3 regions of the Rhizobium sp. WYCCWR 11152 genome follow, and region 2 is predicted to be linked to each of the others. Evidence: predicted binding sites of a transcription regulator. Region 2 holds the regulator's gene; each other region holds the start of a gene.
What was found. The regulator HrcA, encoded in region 2, represses chaperone genes, less so after heat shock. The targets are predictions, from matches to a motif close to GTTAGCACTCNCNNNNNGNGAGTGCTAAC.

Region 1 (6,689 bases), on a different contig from region 2:
ACCGGTCGTCCGCCAACGAGGGACGAACCGTGCCATTGGCTGGCCGCCGGCGCAAAGGCGTTGCTCCAGAACGGACCTCGGATGAAAACGCTCTGCGTGACGCCTTCGCGGATGCCTTCCTGCAGACCCTGACGAAGTTCGCCGTCGATCGATCTGCTTTTCCTGAGAACGCGGACCCCGAACTCGCGAAGCTCGCCAGGGCGATGGCAAATGTTGCGGTCGGGGATTCCGTGATCATCCGCTTGAAACCCGATCTCCCGGAAGGACATCGCAGATCCGTCAAGACCTTCTTCCAGACGATGGTCCGCGTCAGCGGTTCGCTGGAGGAAAGCCGGCTGGAAGACGCGATCAACAAGCTCGCGGACGTTATCCTGCCTGATGAGCTTGGCGAGGCGCGCGGCGTGCTCGCAGCGGACAATCTGGAGCTCAGGGATCGCTTCATCGCTGAGGTGCCGCAGCTCACCAGCGCGGAGGTCGGAAACCGCGCCGGCTCAAGCGCGCGAAACCTGTACGCGACCGCAGCGCGCTGGAAGAAAGCCGGCGACATTTTCTCGGTATATCATCGCGGCACCGAATATTTTCCGGCGTTTCAGCTCCGGGACGGACGGCCGCATCCTGCAATCAAGAAGGCGCTTGCGGCTCTTCCGGAGAACCTGTCTCCATGGCAGCGCGCATTCTGGTTCGTTTCAACGAACGGCTGGCTGGACGACAAGGCGCCCATGGATGTGCTTGACGATATGGACGCGGTGACGGCTGCCGCGACCCGCGAGCGGCAAGAGGTCGGTGGGTGAGCCACCCTCCTCTGCCAAGCCCGCCGTCGCCTTTTCCAACGATCAACATCCGGACGATCAAGGCAGGTACGGCGCTTCATCGAAGCCATCTGTCATCTTTCCGGGTAGGACAATTCAATCCCTGCCAGGGACAGCCGACGAGCTTTGCTCCGTTCAACGACGCGCAGGGCAATTGTGTCGCCACGCTCTATGCCGCAACGAGCAGAGAGGCGGCCGCCTTCGAGTCGATCTTTCACGACATCGAACCCACCGCCGCGTTCAAGACCGTCCGGCTTGCCGTCGTCGAAGCGCGGACGGTGAGCGTCATCGCGCCAAAGCGTGATCTGCGGCTGGCAAGCCTTTTCGCACCCGATTTGAAGGCCTGGAAACTCAGTCAAACGGATCTCATCGAAACGCCGAAGTCGACCTATGGCGAGACCGTCCTATGGGCCGAAGCCATTCATCGGGCGCGCGCCGACGTCGACGGGTTGGTCTGGACGTCCCGCCAGTGCGACCCCGAGCAATGTATCATCCTGTTCGAGGATCGCTTGGCAGAGGACCGGCTCGACGTCGTTCAATCCAGTGACGCCGGTGCGGACGCCGATCTCCTTCTCGAACTGCGGGACTATGGGCGCCGTGCGGGCATCACGATCATATCTTAGCCCCAATGACGCTCGCTGACTCCAGAGCCGCCACCAAAGCTATTCTCAAAAAACCAATGCGCGCTCAACGCCGCCGTCGCATAATATTTTCGAATTACTCAATAATTATATTTACATCTTCAACTAATGAATAAGAAAAACCCACTCTTCGCAACATTGCTGTAATGAAATCCGGCAACGCGCAGCAGCATACTCAGCTTTCAGTTTCCGAAATCTTGAGAGGAGACCGCAATGCCCACCATAATGATCTGTCACGACGTCAAAGACACGAAACACTGGCTCGCTTCACCCATCCGCAAACAGGTATTGGAACCCGTTGGCGTCACGAACATTCGCACGTTTACAGACCCTCAAACGTCCAACCGCGTCGGCTTGGTCATGGACGTTGCAGACATGGAAAAGTTGATGGCCTTCATGCAGACCAAGGCAGCGGCCGATGCGATGGCGAGTGACGGCGTCTTGCCCGAGACCATGACCTTCCTCGTGCAATCGTAACCACATCTCGACGAGACTTGGAAATGCAACGCGGGAGGATGATATGACGACATTATTCGTGCGGCACGAAGTCTCCGACTACGCCGCTTGGCGCAAAATATATGATGCCTTTTCGCCAGTGCAAAAGGCCAATGGGGTGACAGCGCAAGCCGTTTATCGAGCCGTCGACAATCCGAATGATATTACCGTGACCCACGAGTTTGCCACGCTGGAAGCGGCTCAGTCGTTCAGCAAGCTGGACGAGCTGAAGACGGCGATGCGCACGGGAGGCGTACTCGGCGCGCCGACGGTGTGGTTTACCAACAAAACATGAAATAGGGCCAAACGGCCTCCGCCGCTGCAAGCGGAGGCCAGGTTGCTGTCGCGCTCGGCACATGACATGGAAGCCGAGTAGTGTGCCCCTGCGCCAATTGCCGACCTTGGTGGCAGTTGCAGGCGAACTGCGCAAATTTGTCCGAGTTCTATTGTCCGTTCCTGATCTCGCGCAGCAGATCCAGGCCGCGCTGGTATCTTTCCATTTTCTCGCCGGCCTGTTCGGCCTGCCGGAGATTGTCTTCGAGGTCGGCCCGTTTGACGGGCAAGGCCAGCGGGTTTGATGCCGCACGTCTGACGAAGTCGTCATCCGGCTCGTCCGGCCGCCGTGTCAGAGCATTCACCGCCGAGATGATCGCCGGCGGAAAGCCTTCTTCCCTCAGCCTGTCGAGCGTCCAGGCGCTTCCCTTCTCGACGACGTCATGAAGGTAAGCGACCGTTCGCGTCTCGTCGCCGGAAACCAGAAGGGCTACCCGCTGGCAGTGCTCGAAGTACGGCCGGCCGGTTTTGTCCGCCTTACCTTCATGGGCCGTAAGAGCGATCTGGATGGCATGGTCGAGATGCTGCATGGCGATTATGGCCCTTTGGTTTTTCTAATCTTCCGCGGGTAAGGCTTTTCGCCCGTCGTCATCTCGATGTCAGGGGCGGGAGCCACGGCGGCCTGGACAGGCCTCGCCCGCCGCCGATCGAGATCGCCACTCTCACCGGCGCCTTGAAGTAGCGCCGCATCATCCCTGTCGTCTTCATCGAGCAGATTCTGCAGCGTTTCATTCTCATCGTCGCCCGACAGTTCGTCGCAGGCTTGAAGCCAATGGCGCTGGTCGGCGCCATCCGGGCGGCCCTCGGCCTCCCAGATTTCGTAGGCGCGCTGGCGTATCTGCTCGTGCTTGTCTATCGCCATGATCTCCTCCAAGCGCACTGGGATGAGCCCTCCGAAGAGCGGCCCGGCCGCCTATCAGGGCGTGTTGATGGTTGGAAGAAAATCCTCCACCTGTTTGCGTTGATCCTCTGGAAGCGTCTCCACCCGTTCCTTCCAGAACCGCTCGGCCTTGGGTGGATCCTCATCCCATTGGCGAACATCGGTGATGTTGTCGTCGATCATGGACCGGCGGTGGCCGCCGAGGCTGAGATATTCTTTCGCAAGCTTCAGGCTCGGGGTTTCCGTGTCGCTATCGCGATCTGATGCCGAACTCGCGTTGCGCCGGGCATTTTCCAATGCTCTCTTGCGATCGGTCTCGGCTCGCTCCGTATCGGCGGAACGCGCGTCATCTGTTCCGCTCTCGGGCGGCACGCTGGATTTGAAAGTCGTCATGGATCACCTTTCGATGTTGTGATCCAATAACCTTCGCAAGCAGTGAGAGTTCCGCATGGGTGGCGATTGATTTGAGCGGGCGATCGAGGCGGAGCCACACAGCCTGCGCTCAATGGACGGCCATACTCACCATCCGATAGGGGTGCACGGCTTCGAATTGCGAGATCATCGCCGTTGCCTGCTGCAATACGAGCTCGGCATTTTCCGGATCGTCACGGGCGAGCTCATCGGCGTTGCCGCGGATCGCTTCGGCCATGTTGTTGGAGAGTGCGGCAAAGTGCGTGTTGCCTTCGACAAAAGCCTCACGCGCCGTGTCCTCCAGCGTACGAGCGATATCGACGAGGATTTCCTCGCGTTCCTCGATACTGAGGTCTTTAATTAAATTGGCCTTCTCTTCCATGTCACTCACTCCAAAAAGACGTGGGACGATGACCGAGCTCATCAAGCCTCGGTCACCAAAAAGCTGGGAACGCCGAAATCCGAATTCAAGCCTCAATGCAACTCGAACTCGCTTCGACACAGCGCCATCCGCCTTACCATTCGAACGCAGGAGCCGATTTTCTGTTCCCTGCAGGGCGTTGGCACTCATTGGCAGGGAGTGCCAATTTTTCTTCCGTCGCCTCTTGAATTGCAAACCCGTCGAACCAAATCATTCTCGCAAGGCTCGCGCGCGAGCCCTGCGTACCCGCCCGGATTGGTCATCCGGTCCGGCTAGGGACACCGTCATCACTGTTTGTCGATGGAGGAAGACATGTCGTTCCGACCGCTTCATGACCGCATTCTCGTCCGCCGGGTCGATTCAGAGGAAAAGACCAAGGGCGGCATCATCATTCCCGACACCGCCAAGGAAAAGCCGCAGGAAGGCGAGGTCATCGCCGTCGGCCCCGGCGCACGCAACGAGGCCGGCCAGATCCAGGCGCTCGACGTCACGCCCGGCGATCGCATCCTGTTCGGCAAATGGTCCGGCACCGAGATCAAGATCAATGGCGAAGACCTGCTGATCATGAAGGAAAGCGACGTGATGGGCATTATCGAAACCCAGGGCGAAAAGAAGCAGGCCGCCTGAGATTCCTGCGGACATCAGTCGACGCTGGAGCGCTTCAGCTTTTCATGGAAACGCAAAACCGCTCCAACCTCTTATTTCTGACGCAGTTCCGAACGGAAAACCGCGTTGCACTTTTCCTGGAACTGCTCTGGCTGCCTATGAAGGAGTGAGGACATGGCTGCTAAAGAAATCAAATTCAGCACCGAAGCCCGCGAGAAGATGCTGCGTGGCGTCGACATTTTGGCCAACGCGGTGAAGGCGACCCTCGGCCCGAAAGGCCGCAACGTCGTTATCGAAAGATCTTTCGGCGCCCCGCGCATCACCAAGGACGGCGTTTCGGTCGCCAAGGAAATCGAACTCGAAGACAAGTTCGAAAACATGGGCGCCCAGATGGTCCGCGAAGTTGCTTCGAAGACCAGCGACGTCGCCGGCGACGGCACCACGACGGCAACGGTGCTGGCCCAGGCGATCGTCAAGGAGGGCGCCAAGGCGGTCACGTCGGGCATGAACCCGATGGACCTGAAACGCGGCATCGATCTTGCGGTCGCCGCCATCGTCGCGGAACTGAAGGCCAACGCCCGCAAGATCTCCAACAATTCCGAAATCGCCCAGGTCGGCACAATCTCCGCCAATGGCGATGCCGAAATCGGCCGCTTTTTAGCGGAAGCCATGGAAAAGGTCGGCAATGATGGCGTCATCACTGTCGAAGAAGCCAAGACCGCAGAAACCGAACTCGAAGTCGTCGAAGGCATGCAGTTCGATCGCGGCTATCTCAGCCCCTACTTCGTCACCAATGCCGACAAGATGCGGGTCGAGTTCGAAGAACCTTATATCCTCATCCACGAGAAGAAGCTCTCGAACCTGCAGTCGATGCTGCCGGTTCTCGAAGCCGTCGTCCAATCCAGCAAGCCACTGCTTATCATCGCTGAAGACGTCGAAGGCGAAGCCCTCGCGACGCTCGTCGTCAACAAGCTGCGTGGCGGCCTCAAGATCGCTGCCGTCAAGGCGCCCGGCTTCGGCGACCGCCGCAAGGCCATGCTCGAAGACATCGCCATCCTGACCGCCGGCACCGTCATCTCCGAAGATCTCGGCATCAAGCTCGAATCCGTCACGCTCGATATGCTCGGCCGTGCGAAGAAGGTGTCGATCGAGAAGGAAAACACCACGATCGTCGACGGTTCGGGCGCCAAGACCGACATCGAAGGCCGTGTTGCCCAGATCAAGGCGCAGATCGAAGAAACCACTTCGGACTACGACCGCGAGAAGCTGCAGGAGCGCCTTGCCAAGCTGGCCGGCGGCGTTGCCGTCATCCGTGTCGGCGGCTCGACGGAAGTCGAAGTGAAGGAAAAGAAGGACCGCGTCGACGACGCGCTTCATGCAACCCGCGCGGCGGTTGAGGAAGGCATTCTGCCGGGCGGCGGCGTGGCGCTGCTGCGCGCCGTCAAGGCGCTCGACAATATCAAGACCGCCAATGGCGACCAGCGCGTCGGTGTCGACATCGTTCGCCGCGCGGTCGAGGCGCCGGCTCGCCAGATTGCCGAAAACGCCGGCGCGGAAGGCTCGGTCATCGTCGGCAAGCTGCGTGAGAAGAGCGAGTTTTCCTACGGCTGGAACGCTCAGACTGGCGAATATGGCGACCTCTATGCACAGGGAGTCATCGATCCGGCCAAAGTGGTTCGCACCGCGCTGCAGGATGCGGCCTCCATCGCCGGTCTTCTCGTCACGACGGAAGCCATGATCGCCGAGAAACCCAAGAAGGACGCGCCGCCGCCAATGCCCGCCGGCCCCGGCATGGACTTCTAAGGCGTTTGCCGGCCCGCCGGCCTCGCTGGGCGGGCCTTATCTGAGGGAATAGAGATGGTTCAAACGATCAGAAACCGATCGCAGGTACCGCTGGACTCCCGCGATCTTGAAATCTGCCAGCGGGTCTTCGACAAGATCAGATCCGAATACCAGGTGGAAAAGGACAGCGACGAAGCCGAACGAACGGCGAGCATCATCATCGAGCTTTACCGGCAGGGCGTGCGCGACCCCAATCACCTGCAGTCGATGGTCGAGGCGGCCCGCGGCCTCTTCGAAACGACCGAGCGCCC
Region 2 (6,689 bases):
CACCCAGCACCTGCATGCCGTCGGCAAGAACGAAGGTGCGCTGGAACTGACGGGCGGCGATGCCGCGATAAAGATAGTCCCGCTCGCCGTGTTCGACCTGGCGGCCGCGGATCACAAGCTGGTTCTCCTCAATGGAGACATCGAGTTCCTCCTCGCTGAAGCCGGCCACGGCAAGGGTAATGCGCAGACGTTCCGGCGCGCCGGTGTCGGCGGCGATGCGTTCGATATTATAGGGCGGATATCCGTCACTCGCCTTGGAAATGCGCTCCAGCGTCTTTTCCATGGCATCGAAACCCAGAAGCAGCGGGCTGGCGAAAGGGGTAATGCGGCTCATCTCTTTTCAAGTCCTTGATGCAAGCGACCATCCCGGACCTTAAGGGCAGCATCCGGATGCCGCTAATATGGGGAGAGGAGCCCGACGCTGCAAGGCATGGGGCGCGACGTGCCGGCGTCGGCCTCTCAATTTAAGGCGGTGGCGTCAGGCTCTTTCCTTGACAAAGCGTCTGCTGCCTCGCATCAAAACATGCCCGCGCGGAATGTGCTGATTTGTGACGGGACGTGAAGAAATCGGTGCATGCCCGATAACACGCAGTGCGAGGATGGAACGATCGGAATGGCAAGCGCAAGAAAGATCATCATCGACACGGATCCCGGCCAGGACGACGCGGCCGCCATCATGCTTGCCTTCGGCAGTCCCGATGAGCTGGAGGTTCTGGGGATCACCACGGTCGCCGGCAACGTGCCGCTTTCGCTCACCAGCCGCAATGCGCGGATCGTCTGCGAGCTCTGCGGCCGGACGGAGACCAAGGTTTTCGCCGGCGCCGACGCACCGATCGCCCGCAAGCTGGTGACGGCCGAACATGTGCACGGCAAGACCGGCCTCGACGGTCCTGATCTCAGCGAACCGACGATGGCGCTGCAGCCCGGCCATGCCGTCGACTTCATTATCGAGACGCTGCGCCGCGAGCCGGAAGGCACGGTGACGCTGTGTACGCTCGGGCCGCTCACCAATATCGGCATGGCCTTCCAGAAGGCGCCCGACATCGTCCCCCGCATCCGCGAGCTGGTGATGATGGGCGGCGGCTTCTTCGAGGGCGGCAACATCACGCCGGCAGCCGAATTCAACATCTATGTCGATCCCGAGGCCGCCGATATTGTCTTCCGCTCAGGCGTTCCGATCGTGATGATGCCGCTTGACGTGACGCATCAATTGCTGACCCGCAAGGACCGGGTGAAGCGCATGGCCGAAATCGGCACGGCGCCGGCAAAGGCCATGGTCGAGATGCTGGAATTCTTCGAGCGGTTCGACATCGAGAAATACGGTTCCGACGGCGGACCGCTGCACGACCCGACCGTTGTCGCCTACCTGCTGAAGCAGGAGCTTTTCCAGGGCCGGGACTGCAATGTCGAGATCGAGGTCCAGTCCGAACTTACCGTCGGCATGACGGTCGTCGACTGGTGGCACGTGACCGAGCGCAAGCGCAATGCCAGGGTCATGCGCCATGTCGATGCGGACGGCTTCTTCGATCTGCTGATCGAACGCTTCGCCCGCATCTAAAACTTCGATTTCCCTTCCTCGCGAGGAGGAAAGGAAACGATCTCAGGCGTCTTTTTCGTCGAAGACAGAGTTGGTTTCGGCTTCGGCCGGCTTCGGACCGCCCTTGGCGACACCGACCATGGCCGGGCGCAGCACGCGCTCGCCAATGGTGAAGCCGGCCTGCACGACCTGGACGACCGTGTTATTCGGCACGTCCGGGTTCGGCACCTCGAACATCGCCTGATGGAAATTCGGATCGAACTTCTGGCCGACCGGCTCCAGCTTGCGAACGCCATGGCGCTCGAGAGCCGACAGCATGGCGCGCTCGGTCATCTCGACACCCTCGATCAGCGTGCTCAGGCCGGCATCGGCCGCAGCCCTGGTCTCCGGAGGGATGGCATCGAGCGCGCGACGCAGATTGTCGGACACGGCGAGCATGTCGCGCGCAAAGCCGGCGACGGAATAGGACTTGGCATCCTTCACTTCGCGCTCGGTGCGGCGGCGCAGATTGTCCATCTCGGCAGCAAGGCGCAGATAGCGGTCACGCAGTTCGCCGTTTTCGGCTTTCAGAAGCTCGATCGGGTCCGGCTGGGCGGGCTCTTGCTGCGCAGTTTCGTTCTCGACGTAGGCGGCAGCGTCGGCTGCGGCATCGGCCGCAGTTGCGTCAGGTCCGTTTTTCGTCGTGTCATCGGTCATGACGGTCTCCGGTTGGTGTCTTCAGATGCGCCCGATATCGAGGTTTGACCGAAAAAAATCAAGTCTGCGTGACAAAGAAGCGAAAATTCCGCGTGACTGATAGCTGCGCGTCAAAGCTGATTGCGCGAAAGGCGGGAGACGAGCTGGGCTGTGTAGTCCACCATCGGCACGATGCGCGAATAATTGAGCCGCGTCGGGCCGATGACGCCGACGGCACCGACGATGCGATCGTCGTCGTCACGATAGGGCGCGACGATGAGCGACGAGCCGGACAGCGAGAAGAGCTTGTTTTCCGAACCGATGAAGATGCGCACGCCCGAACCGCTTTCGGCGAGATTGAGGATCTCGATCAGGCTGTCCTTCTTCTCGAGATCGTCGAACAGCAGGCGCAGCCGGTCGAGATCCTCGGCGCCGGCGAGGCCTTCGAGCAGGTTGGCGCGGCCGCGGATGATCAGCTGCGTGGGCTTTCCCTCGTCCGGGCTGCCGGCCCAGACAGCAATGCCGCGCTCGACCAGATCGCGTGACAGGGCATCGAGCTCGTGACGGACGTCGTCCTTCAACCGGCTTAACTGTTTGCGAAGCTCCGGCAGGGTCTGGCCGGACATATGGGCATTGAGAAAATTCGCAGCTTCCGTCAGCTGCGAGGAGGTGACGCCCGCCGGCAGCTCGATGATGCGATTTTCCACCTGATCATGGTCGCCGACGAGCACGGCCAGCGCCTTTGTCGGTTCGAGCCGGATGAACTCGACATGTTTCAGCACCGGATCGCTTTTCGAGGTGATGACGAGGCCGGCGCCGCGCGAAATGCCGGATAACATGCGGCTTGCCTCGTTCATCATCGATTCGACGGGATTGCCGCCACTTTCGACCCGCACCTGGCGGTCGATGTTGGCGCGCTCCTCGGCCGAGAGATCGCCGACCTGCATGAAGGCGTCGACGAAGAAGCGCAGGCCGATCTGGGTCGGCAACCGGCCGGCGCTGACATGCGGCGAATAGATCAGGCCGAGCTCTTCGAGATCGCTCATGACATTGCGCACCGAGGCCGGCGACAGCGACATCGGCAGGATACGGGACAGGTTGCGTGAACCGAGCGGCTCGCCGCTTTCCAGATAACCTTCGACGATGCGACGAAAAATTTCCCTGGAGCGCTCGTCCAGCGCAGCTACGGCATCCGAAACCGACGTCGACCTGATGCCCATGAAGCTTTCGAACCCGTGCTGATGATACTTCCCGAAAAGTAAGTCAAACTCACACCCGTGGCAAAAGGGAATTTGCAAATGAGCGCCGCCAATCGTAGAAGCGGTCAAATAAACCCCAGGAGATAAGAATGCGGCCTTCAGGCAGAAAAATCGACCAGATGCGCAAGGTCTCGTTCGAGCGCAATTTTTCCAAGCATGCGGAAGGCTCCTGCCTGGTGAAGTTCGGCGACACGCATGTGCTCTGCACGGCGAGCCTCGAAGAAAAGACGCCGCCATGGCTGCGCAATACCGGCAAGGGCTGGGTCACGGCCGAATACGGCATGCTGCCGCGGGCGACCGGCGAACGCATGAAGCGCGAAGCCGCCGCCGGCAAGCAGGGCGGCCGCACCCAGGAAATCCAGCGGCTGATCGGTCGGTCGCTGCGCGCCGTCGTCGACCTGCAGGCGCTCGGCGAGCGGCAGATCACGCTCGATTGCGACGTCATCCAGGCCGATGGCGGCACGCGGACCGCCTCGATCACCGGTGGCTGGATCGCGCTTTACGACTGCCTGAAATGGATGGAAAGCCGCAACATGATCAAGGTCGACCGGGTCCTCAAGGATCACGTCGCCGCCATCTCCTGCGGTATCTTCGCCAGCCAGCCGGTGATCGATCTCGATTACCTCGAGGATTCCTCGGCCGAGACCGATGCGAATTTCGTCATGACGGGCACCGGCGGGATCGTCGAGATCCAGGGCACGGCCGAAGGCACGCCGTTCAGCGAGGGCGAATTCACCTCGCTGATGCAGCTTGCCAGGAACGGCATCGGCGAACTCGTGGCGCTGCAGAAGCAAGCCGTCGAAGGATGAACCCCATGCTGGAAGGCATGTTGGAAACAGCGCTCTATGCGCGGGATCTCGATAAGGCCGAGACGTTCTACGAAGACGTTCTCGGGCTTGAAAAGATCGCCCGCGCCGCCAACCGGCATGTCTTCTTCCGCTGCGGTCCGGGCGTTCTCCTGATCTTCAATCCCGAGGAAACGGTAAAGCCGCCAGCGTCTGAAGCACTGCAGGTGCCGCCGCACGGCACGAGCGGCCAGGGCCATGCCTGTTTCCGGGTGTCCGGCCGCAATATCGATGCCATGGCCGAGCGGCTGACCGCGGCGGGCGTTGCGATCGAATCCGAAGTGCACTGGCCGAACGGCGGCCGTTCGATCTATTTCCGCGATCCTGATGGCAACAGCCTGGAATGCGCGGAGGCTAAAATCTGGGGCATCGAACAGGATATCTGAATGCGCAAGCTTGAAACGAAGACCATCGTCGTCGCCAGCCACAATGCCGGCAAGATCCGCGAGATCCAGGAATTGATCGGGCCGCTCGGCTTCACCGCCAAATCGGCCGCCGAGCTGAATTTCGTCGAACCGGATGAGACGGGCACGAGCTTCGAGGAGAATGCGACGATCAAGGCGGTCGCCTCGGCCAATGCCGCCGGCATGCCGGCGCTGTCGGACGATTCCGGGCTGGTGGTCGATGCACTCGGCGGCGATCCCGGTGTCTACACCGCCAATTGGGCGGAGAGGGCAGACGGCACGCGCGATTTCGACATGGCGATGGCCAAGGTGGAAAAGGCGCTGCAGGACGCGGGCGCGACAAAGCCGGAACAGCGCACGGCGCGTTTCATCAGCGTGCTCTGCCTTGCCTGGCCGGATGGGCATACGGAGCTGTTTCGCGGCGAGGTGGAAGGCAGCGTCGTCTGGCCGCCGCGCGGCACGCAGGGCTTCGGCTACGATCCGGTCTTCCAGCCCGAGGGCTACGACATCACCTTCGGCGAAATGAGCGGCGAGGAAAAACACGGCTGGAACGTCGGCAAGCCGCAAGCGCTGTCGCACCGTGCCCGCGCCTTCAAACTCTTTGTCGAAACCTGCCTGGAGGCATAGAGTCGGTCCGTGGACAATTTCGACACGCCAAGCACCTCGCGCGACGCGGCTCTGCTGCCTGATACCGGCGAGCCGGGCTTCGGCGTCTATGTGCATTGGCCCTTCTGCGCGGCGAAGTGTCCCTATTGCGACTTCAACAGCCATGTGCGCCATCAGCCCGTGGATCAGGAGCGCTTTACATCAGCCTTCCTGACGGAGATGGCGGCGGTCCGGGCGATCAGCGGGCCGAAGACGGTGACGAGCGTCTTTCTCGGCGGCGGCACGCCCTCGCTGATGAAGCCGGAAACGGTCTCGGCCATTCTCGACGGCATTGCGCGGCACTGGCATGTGCCAGATGGCATCGAGATCACCATGGAGGCCAATCCTTCGAGCGTCGAGGCCGAACGGTTCCGCGGCTATCGGGCGGCCGGCGTCAATCGCGTCTCGCTCGGCGTGCAGGCGCTGAACGACCGGGATCTGAAATTCCTCGGCCGGCTGCATGATGTCGCCGACGCGCTGAAGGCGATAAGGCTGGCGCGCGACATCTTCCCGCGCATGTCCTTCGACCTGATCTATGGCCGACCCAATCAGACGGTCGAGGAATGGGAAACGGAACTGAAGGAGGCGATCTCCTACGCGGTCGATCATCTTTCGCTCTATCAGCTGACCATCGAGGAAGGCACGCCCTTCTACGGCCTGCACAAGGCCGGCAAGCTGATCGTGCCGGATGGCGAGCAATCGGCATTGCTCTACGAGGCGACGCAGGAGATCACCGCGCGTGAGGGAATGCCGGCCTATGAGGTTTCCAATCATGCCCGGCCGGGGGCCGAAAGCCGGCATAACCTGACCTACTGGCGCTATGGCGACTATGCCGGCATCGGCCCGGGCGCCCATGGCCGGCTGACGCGTGGCCCGGAGAAGCTCGCGACGGCGACCGAGCGCAAGCCGGAAACCTGGCTCGACATGGTCGAGCGTGATGGGCACGGCATTCTCGACGAGGAGCGGCTCGGCTTCGAGGAGCAGTCCGACGAGCTGCTGCTGATGGGGCTGCGGCTGAGGGAAGGCGTCGATCTTGCCCGCTGGCAGCAGCTTTCGGGCCGCGACCTCGACCCGAAACGCGAGGAATTCCTGCTCGAACACAAATTCATCGAGCGGATCGGCAATTCACGCCTGCGCTGCACGCCATCAGGCATGCTGATCCTCGATTCCGTCGTCGCCGATCTCGCCTGCTGACGCGTCGGGCTGGATTTGCGGCACGGCGGCATCGATATTGCCGCCGCACCTGAGGGCATTTCTCAGCCGTGGCTGGTGGCACCGGCCTTGAAGAGGCTGCCGGTCGGTGTCTTCAAAAACATCTCCAGCG
Region 3 (6,689 bases), on a different contig from region 2:
GGCTCGGCCGATATCATCGTCGATATCACCTCCACCGGCTCGACGCTGCGTGCCAACCACCTGAAGGTGCTCCAGGACGGCGTCATCCTGCATTCGCAGGCCTGCCTCGTGCGCGCCCGCAAGGAGAGCCATGCGGACGAACCGGCGGTCCAGGCGATCATCGACGCGGTGCGCGCCGCCCTCTGATCCCCGTCATCAAGGCACAAGAAAACCCGCCGTCGGGTGACGGCGGGTTTTCGCATTTATGGGAGGATGTCTGCTGGTATCAGGCGGCTGCGTAGGCGCCGCGGCGTGCGTCGATCGAATAGGCACCGGCACCGACGGTGGCGAGCAGTATGTACGCGCCGGCCAGCGTGATATTCTTCATGACCATGATCTGGTTGAGAATGTTCACGAGTTCCGTGCCACTCGCGTAGGGCAGGTGGAAGGCAATGCCCGTGAAGACACAGAAGGCGGCGAGCAGCCAGCCGGCAATGCGGACCTGGAAGCCTGTGAGAACCGCAAGGCCGGCCAGCAGTTCGAAAAGGCCTGCGACATAGGCCAGCAGGGTTGCTGCCGGCAGGCCGGCACCGGCGATCATGCCCGCAGTACCGGCAGGATCGGTGAGCTTCATGAAGCCGGAAAGGATGAACATGAAGGAAAGAAGAATACGGGCAATCAGGATGATGACGTTGTTCGACATGGACGTTGTCTCCGTTTCAAGGACTTTGGAGATCTTGGTGCCCCGGCACCGGTTCGACCTCGGATGCCTCTATGTCGCTCTTTTCTTGCGTTGTGGAAAGATAAACGAAAGGGGACACTTCGTTCACTAATATGGAACGATCTCCAAAGCGCGCCGCGTTCGACCGGATTCATGCGACGCGCTTAGATCTTTTGTGGTCATGCATGTCGTTGGCCCAAAACCGCCGCACACTTTTGGGCGACATGCATTAGCTGCCCCCCGCTTGCCTTTGCCAAGCCGGGTCTCTTATGGTCGGCGCCCAACATGGAGAATCCGATGGCAGATCTTTCCGCATTTCCGATCACGACCCGCTGGCCGGCGAAAAATCCCGACATCATCCAGCTCTATTCCCTGCAGACGCCGAATGGGGTCAAGGTCTCGGTCGCCCTCGAAGAGCTCGGCCTCGCCTATGAGCCGCATTATATTTCCTTCGCCGCCAACGAGCAGAAGTCGCCGGAGTTCGAATCTCTCAACCCGAACGGCCGCATTCCGGCGATCATCGATCCGAACGGCCCGGACGGAAAGCCGATCGGCCTTTTCGAATCCGGCGCGATCCTGCTTTATCTCGCCGAAAAAACCGGCAAGCTCATCCCTGCTGATGCCGCGGGTCGCTACGAAACCATCCAATGGGTGTTTTTCCAGATGGCGGGTATCGGCCCGATGTTCGGCCAGTTCGGACATTTCCATAAATTCGCCGCCGACAAGGTCGCCAACAATTCCTATCCGGTCGAGCGATATCGCGATGAATCCAAACGGTTGCTCGGCGTGCTCGAAGACAGGCTGAAGGGTCGTCAGTGGATCATGGGCGATCTCTATACAATCGCCGACATCACCACCTTCACCTGGGTTCGCGGCGCCGATATCTTCTATGGCGGCCGAGAGGTGCTCGAATATGCGAAATTCCCCGCTGTCTCGGATTGGCTGGAGCGTTGCATCGCCCGTCCGGCAAGTGCCAGGGGCCTCAACATACCGGTCAAGCCGGAGTAACGGACGGATCGCTGGAAAGCACGAAGGCCGCCCTCGAGGCGGCCTTTTATCTTGATTTCCGGCCTATCGCCGACTTGTGATCTGCTTTGTGCCTTCCAGCTTGAATCGCGGAAAGACGAAGACGCCGACCATGCTGCCGCTGTATTTCTGCTCGAGACCGTTGGACTCGCCCATGCAGAAGAGCGGCTGGCGAAAGCCGTTCGGCATGATGATCGTCGTCGAAAAACAGAAGGAGGAGCAGAGCGTCGCCGCCTGCTCGAACAACTCCAATATGTGGCTGCGGTCCTTGGCATCATAGCAGCGGATCAGGCTGAGCAGTCCGCATTCCCGTGCGGCAAGGCCGTGCAGCATCGCGCTCCATTCGCCGAGACGGAGCATGCCGCTCGAAAAATCTCCAGTCCAGGCTTCGGAAACGGAAAACTGCGCCAACATCTCGTGATTTTGATTGGCGTCATCAAACGAGCCGGGCGTCAAAGGTACGGCTACATTGGCTCTGGCGATCTTAAACAAGGCGTTCCCCCGTTCGGATGCGGCTCCCGCCGCACGCTCGGCAAACACAAAGAAACAGGATCACGCAGCAGCGGGCATGATGTCCGCGCTTCATCCGGCGATGATTGCCACGGCCATCTGGCCTCCGTAAGCGGAGCCCTTCGAAGCCGAACGTTCACGTATCGCCTTCCGCGCTCCGGCCTCGTCTATTGGCGAAAAATTATCGCCGGGCGCGCTTTAATTGCAGCGCGGATTTATAGGAGCTTTTGGATAAACGGCAACGGCTTTTTAAGGGGTATTCGGATCGGCCTCATTTCTTAGGATGCCTGCATCTTCGGCCTATTTCGCCAGAATTGGCACAGGAGGATCATCTTTGAGAGCGTTGCAAACGTTTTCACGCTGCGTCAGGCCGGAAATCGTGCCGCAACTCAATGATCTCTCGCATGTCGGTGGGCGGAGAAAGACGCGGGCAACGTAAGCCTGGCGCAAGCTTCGCGCCTGGGGCTGCAGTAGAGAGCCGGGCAAACGTTTCATCGGCTATGCCAATCGGGCCTACCGCACGTCGAATCGCTTTGGTCAAAAGAAAAGGGCGACCCGAGGGCCGCCCTTCCTGTTCCGGATGCCGGAATGGTAGTCAGTGATGGCTTTCGCCTATCACATCATGTCCATTCCGCCCATTCCGCCCATTCCGCCCGGCATGCCACCGCCAGCCGATTCTTTCTTCGGCAGTTCGGCAATCATGGCTTCGGTGGTGATCAGCAGCGATGCGACAGAAGCAGCGTTCTGCAGCGCCGTGCGAACGACCTTGAGCGGGTCGACGATACCCATGGCGATCATGTCGCCATATTCGGACGTCTGGGCGTTGTAGCCGTAGTTGTCTTCGTTCTTGTCGAGGACCTTGCCGACAACGATCGAGGCTTCGTCGCCTGCGTTTTCAGCGATCTGACGAACGAGCGACTGCAGGGCGCGGCGAACGATGTTGATGCCGGCTTCCTGGTCGTCGTTTGCACCCTTGACGGTGATCTTCGTGGAGGAGCGGAGCAGAGCGATACCGCCGCCGGGGACGATGCCTTCCTGAACAGCAGCGCGGGTCGCGTTGAGCGCGTCGTCGATGCGGTCCTTCTTTTCCTTCACTTCGACTTCCGTCGAGCCGCCGACGCGGATGACGGCAACGCCGCCAGCGAGCTTGGCAAGACGTTCCTGCAGCTTCTCGCGGTCGTAGTCCGAAGTGGTTTCTTCGATCTGCGCCTTGATCTGGGCAACACGGCCTTCGATGTCGGTCTTGGCGCCCGAACCGTCGACGATCGTCGTGTTTTCCTTGGAGATCGAAACCTTCTTGGCACGGCCGAGCATGTCGAGCGTGACGGATTCGAGCTTGATGCCGAGGTCTTCGGAGATGACAGTGCCGCCGGTCAGGATGGCGATGTCTTCGAGCATGGCCTTGCGGCGATCGCCGAAGCCAGGAGCCTTGACGGCAGCAATCTTCAGGCCGCCGCGCAGCTTGTTGACGACGAGCGTAGCAAGAGCTTCGCCTTCGACGTCTTCAGCGACGATGAGGAGCGGCTTGCCGGTCTGGACGACAGCTTCGAGAACCGGGAGCATCGACTGTAGGTTCGAGAGCTTCTTCTCGTGAAGGAGAATGAAGACGTCTTCGAGGTCGGCGATCATCTTTTCCGGGTTGGTCACGAAGTAGGGGCTGAGGTAGCCGCGGTCGAACTGCATGCCTTCGACGACTTCGAGTTCGGTTTCGGCGGTCTTTGCTTCTTCAACCGTGATGACGCCTTCGTTGCCGACTTTCTGCATGGCTTCAGCAATGTCGAGGCCGACCTGCTTGTCGCCATTGGCCGAAATCGTGCCGACCTGTGCAACTTCTTCCGAAGTCGAGATCTTCTTGGCCTTGGCCTGGAGATCCTTCACGACGTCGGCGACAGCAAGATCGATGCCGCGCTTCAGGTCCATCGGGTTCATACCGGCTGCAACGGCCTTGTTGCCTTCGCGAACGATCGCCTGGGCAAGAACGGTAGCCGTCGTGGTGCCGTCGCCGGCGATGTCGTTGGTCTTCGAAGCAACTTCGCGGACCATCTGGGCGCCCATGTTTTCGAACTTGTCTTCGAGTTCGATTTCCTTGGCGACGGAAACGCCGTCCTTGGTAATGCGCGGAGCGCCGAAGGACTTGTCGATGATGACGTTACGGCCCTTCGGGCCTAGCGTGACCTTCACTGCATCGGCGAGAATGTCGACGCCGCGCAGCATCTTTTCGCGCGCGGTGCGGCCAAACTTGATTTCTTTAGATGCCATATTCTTAACTCCTGAATTCGAGTTGTTCGGGCAAAAGGCCCGTCAGCCATTTCGGGAAAGCAGGTCGGCCGATCAGCCGATGATGCCCATGATGTCGGCTTCCTTCATGATCAGAAGGTCTTCGCCGTCAATCTTGACTTCGGTGCCGGACCACTTGCCGAACAGGATGCGGTCGCCAGCCTTGACGTCGAGTGCGACGACCTTGCCGGACTCATCGCGCGCGCCGGAGCCGACGGCGACGATTTCGCCTTCCTGCGGCTTTTCCTTGGCGGTATCGGGAATGATGATGCCGCCCTTGGTCTTGGCTTCGGACTCAACGCGGCGAACAACGACGCGGTCGTGAAGGGGGCGGAAGTTGGTGCTTGCCATTGTCTAATCCCTCGATCGAATGACATTCGCGGACCGGAGTGGCCCACATGGATAGATGTTAGCACTCCCTTGCGGTGAGTGCTAGCGACGAGCATTTAGGGATGGCTCCGAGAGGAGTCAATGAGAGCAATCACGAATTTTTGTGCCGGAATTGTGAAGAGGCTGGAGAATAGTACGAGATTGCGGCCGAAACCCGGGTGCTGCCGAACTTTGCCGAACTCGTCCGCGCTCGGCGATCTGCCGCTTCGCGATAATCATCAAAACCCTTTGCCCATCCGCTTCGCCGGATCGCCGTTCAAGCTCCTCGCATTGGTCCGGCAGCGAAGAAAATGCCTTGCCATCGCCTTGCGCCTTTGCAATGTCACCGGTGACTGAAGCAAATCGGGAAATCGGAATGGCCAAGCGGATAGAAAACTTCTCGGAGATATCAGGTCACTATGATGTGGTGCTCTGCGATGTCTGGGGCGTCGTTCACAACGGCGTCGATCCGTTCCCGAAGGCGGCCGCAGCCCTTGAAGCGGCACGCGAAAGCGGCCTCGCCGTTGTCCTTATCACCAATTCACCGCGCCTTTCCTGGCAGGTGGTCGAGCAGTTGCGCCAGATCGGCGTTCCCGACAGCGCCTATGACAGGATCGTCACCTCGGGCGACGTCACGCGCGGTTTGATCGCAGAGGGGCCGAAGACCGTCTTTCTGCTCGGCCCCGAGCGCGACAAGGCGCTTCTCGAAGGCATTGGCGTCGAGCGCCGGCCGGCCGGCGAAGCGCTATCGCTCGTCTGCACCGGCTTTTTCGACGACGAGACGGAGAAGCCGGAGGACTACACCGATATGCTTCTCGATTTCAAAGCTCGCGACGTGCCGATGATCTGCGCCAATCCCGACCTCATTGTCGAGCGTGGCCATCGCATCATCCCCTGCGCCGGCGCCATGGCCGCCTATTACGAGCAGCTCGGCGGCAGCACCCGCATCGCCGGCAAGCCGCACCGGCCGATCTACGAGGCGACGCTAGCGGCTGCCCGCGAGCTTAGCGGCGATTTCCCGGTCGAGCGTGTGCTGGCGATCGGCGATGGCATGCCGACCGATGTGCGCGGCGCCTTGAATTACGGCCTCGACCTCCTCTACATCAGCGGCGGTATCCACGCTAAGGAATATACTCTCAACGGTGAAACCGACGAGGCGATCCTCAACGCCTATCTCGAACGGGAAAACGCCGCGCCGAAGTGGTGGATGCCCCGCCTTGCATGAGACACGCCTTGCATGAAGAGAAGCCAGCCGATGACCGTCTTCCACCGCAATGAAACCCGGGAACCCCTACCCGCCCATCTGAAGGGCGGCGTCATTGCCATCGGCAATTTCGACGGCGTGCACCGAGGCCATCAATCGGTGCTGAACCGGGCGCTCGAGATCTCCAAGGCGCGCGGTATCCCCGCGTTGGTGCTGACCTTCGAGCCGCATCCGCGCACGGTCTTCCGGCCGCAGACACCGGTCTTCCGCCTGACGCCGGCGCCGCTGAAGGCCCGTATCCTGGAAACGCTGGGCTTCAGCGCCGTCATCGAATATCCTTTCGACTACGAGTTCTCGCAGCGCTCGGCCGATGATTTCATCCACTCGATCCTGAAGGATTGGCTCGGCGCCTCCGAAGTCGTCACCGGCTTCGATTTCCATTTCGGCCGCGGCCGCGAGGGCGGTCCCGCCTTCCTGATGAATGCCGGCCATACCTACGGCTTCGGCGTCACCCTGATCGATGCTTTCCGCGACGAAAACGCCGATGTCGTCTCTTCGAGCCATATCCGCGCGCTCCTGAAGGAGGGCAATGTCAGCGAAGTC

Region 1: the regulator HrcA is predicted to act here: its motif matches at 4,129-4,157, upstream of G9X67_RS31690 (co-chaperone GroES).
Region 3: the regulator HrcA is predicted to act here: its motif matches at 4,922-4,950, upstream of groES (co-chaperone GroES).

The regions. Positions count from the first base shown of each region.
Region 1 covers NZ_JABFCP010000024.1:280,251-286,939, forward strand. Annotated here, with positions in the region: gene G9X67_RS31650 (hypothetical protein) at 1-791, shown strand, start outside; gene G9X67_RS31655 (RES domain-containing protein) at 788-1,432, shown strand; gene G9X67_RS31660 (hypothetical protein) at 1,664-1,927, shown strand; gene G9X67_RS31665 (cyclase) at 1,971-2,240, shown strand; gene G9X67_RS31670 (HD domain-containing protein) at 2,389-2,808, opposite strand; gene G9X67_RS31675 (DUF2934 domain-containing protein) at 2,814-3,140, opposite strand; gene G9X67_RS31680 (hypothetical protein) at 3,195-3,551, opposite strand; gene G9X67_RS31685 (hypothetical protein) at 3,661-3,951, opposite strand; gene G9X67_RS31690 (co-chaperone GroES) at 4,303-4,617, shown strand; gene groL (chaperonin GroEL) at 4,771-6,399, shown strand; gene G9X67_RS31700 (hypothetical protein) at 6,454-6,689, shown strand, end outside.
Region 2 covers NZ_JABFCP010000011.1:448,497-455,185, forward strand. Annotated here, with positions in the region: gene G9X67_RS23775 (Hsp20 family protein) at 1-334, opposite strand, end outside; gene G9X67_RS23780 (nucleoside hydrolase) at 614-1,558, shown strand; gene grpE (nucleotide exchange factor GrpE) at 1,601-2,233, opposite strand; gene hrcA (heat-inducible transcriptional repressor HrcA) at 2,344-3,432, opposite strand; gene rph (ribonuclease PH) at 3,561-4,280, shown strand; gene G9X67_RS23800 (VOC family protein) at 4,277-4,702, shown strand; gene rdgB (RdgB/HAM1 family non-canonical purine NTP pyrophosphatase) at 4,703-5,347, shown strand; gene hemW (radical SAM family heme chaperone HemW) at 5,357-6,559, shown strand; gene G9X67_RS23815 (saccharopine dehydrogenase C-terminal domain-containing protein) at 6,622-6,689, opposite strand, start outside.
Region 3 covers NZ_JABFCP010000009.1:48,555-55,243, forward strand. Annotated here, with positions in the region: gene hisG (ATP phosphoribosyltransferase) at 1-186, shown strand, start outside; gene G9X67_RS15375 (DoxX family protein) at 266-682, opposite strand; gene G9X67_RS15380 (glutathione binding-like protein) at 998-1,708, shown strand; gene G9X67_RS15385 (hypothetical protein) at 1,772-2,218, opposite strand; gene groL (chaperonin GroEL) at 2,852-4,495, opposite strand; gene groES (co-chaperone GroES) at 4,568-4,864, opposite strand; gene G9X67_RS15400 (hypothetical protein) at 4,982-5,266, opposite strand; gene G9X67_RS15405 (TIGR01459 family HAD-type hydrolase) at 5,259-6,107, shown strand; gene G9X67_RS15410 (bifunctional riboflavin kinase/FAD synthetase) at 6,138-6,689, shown strand, end outside.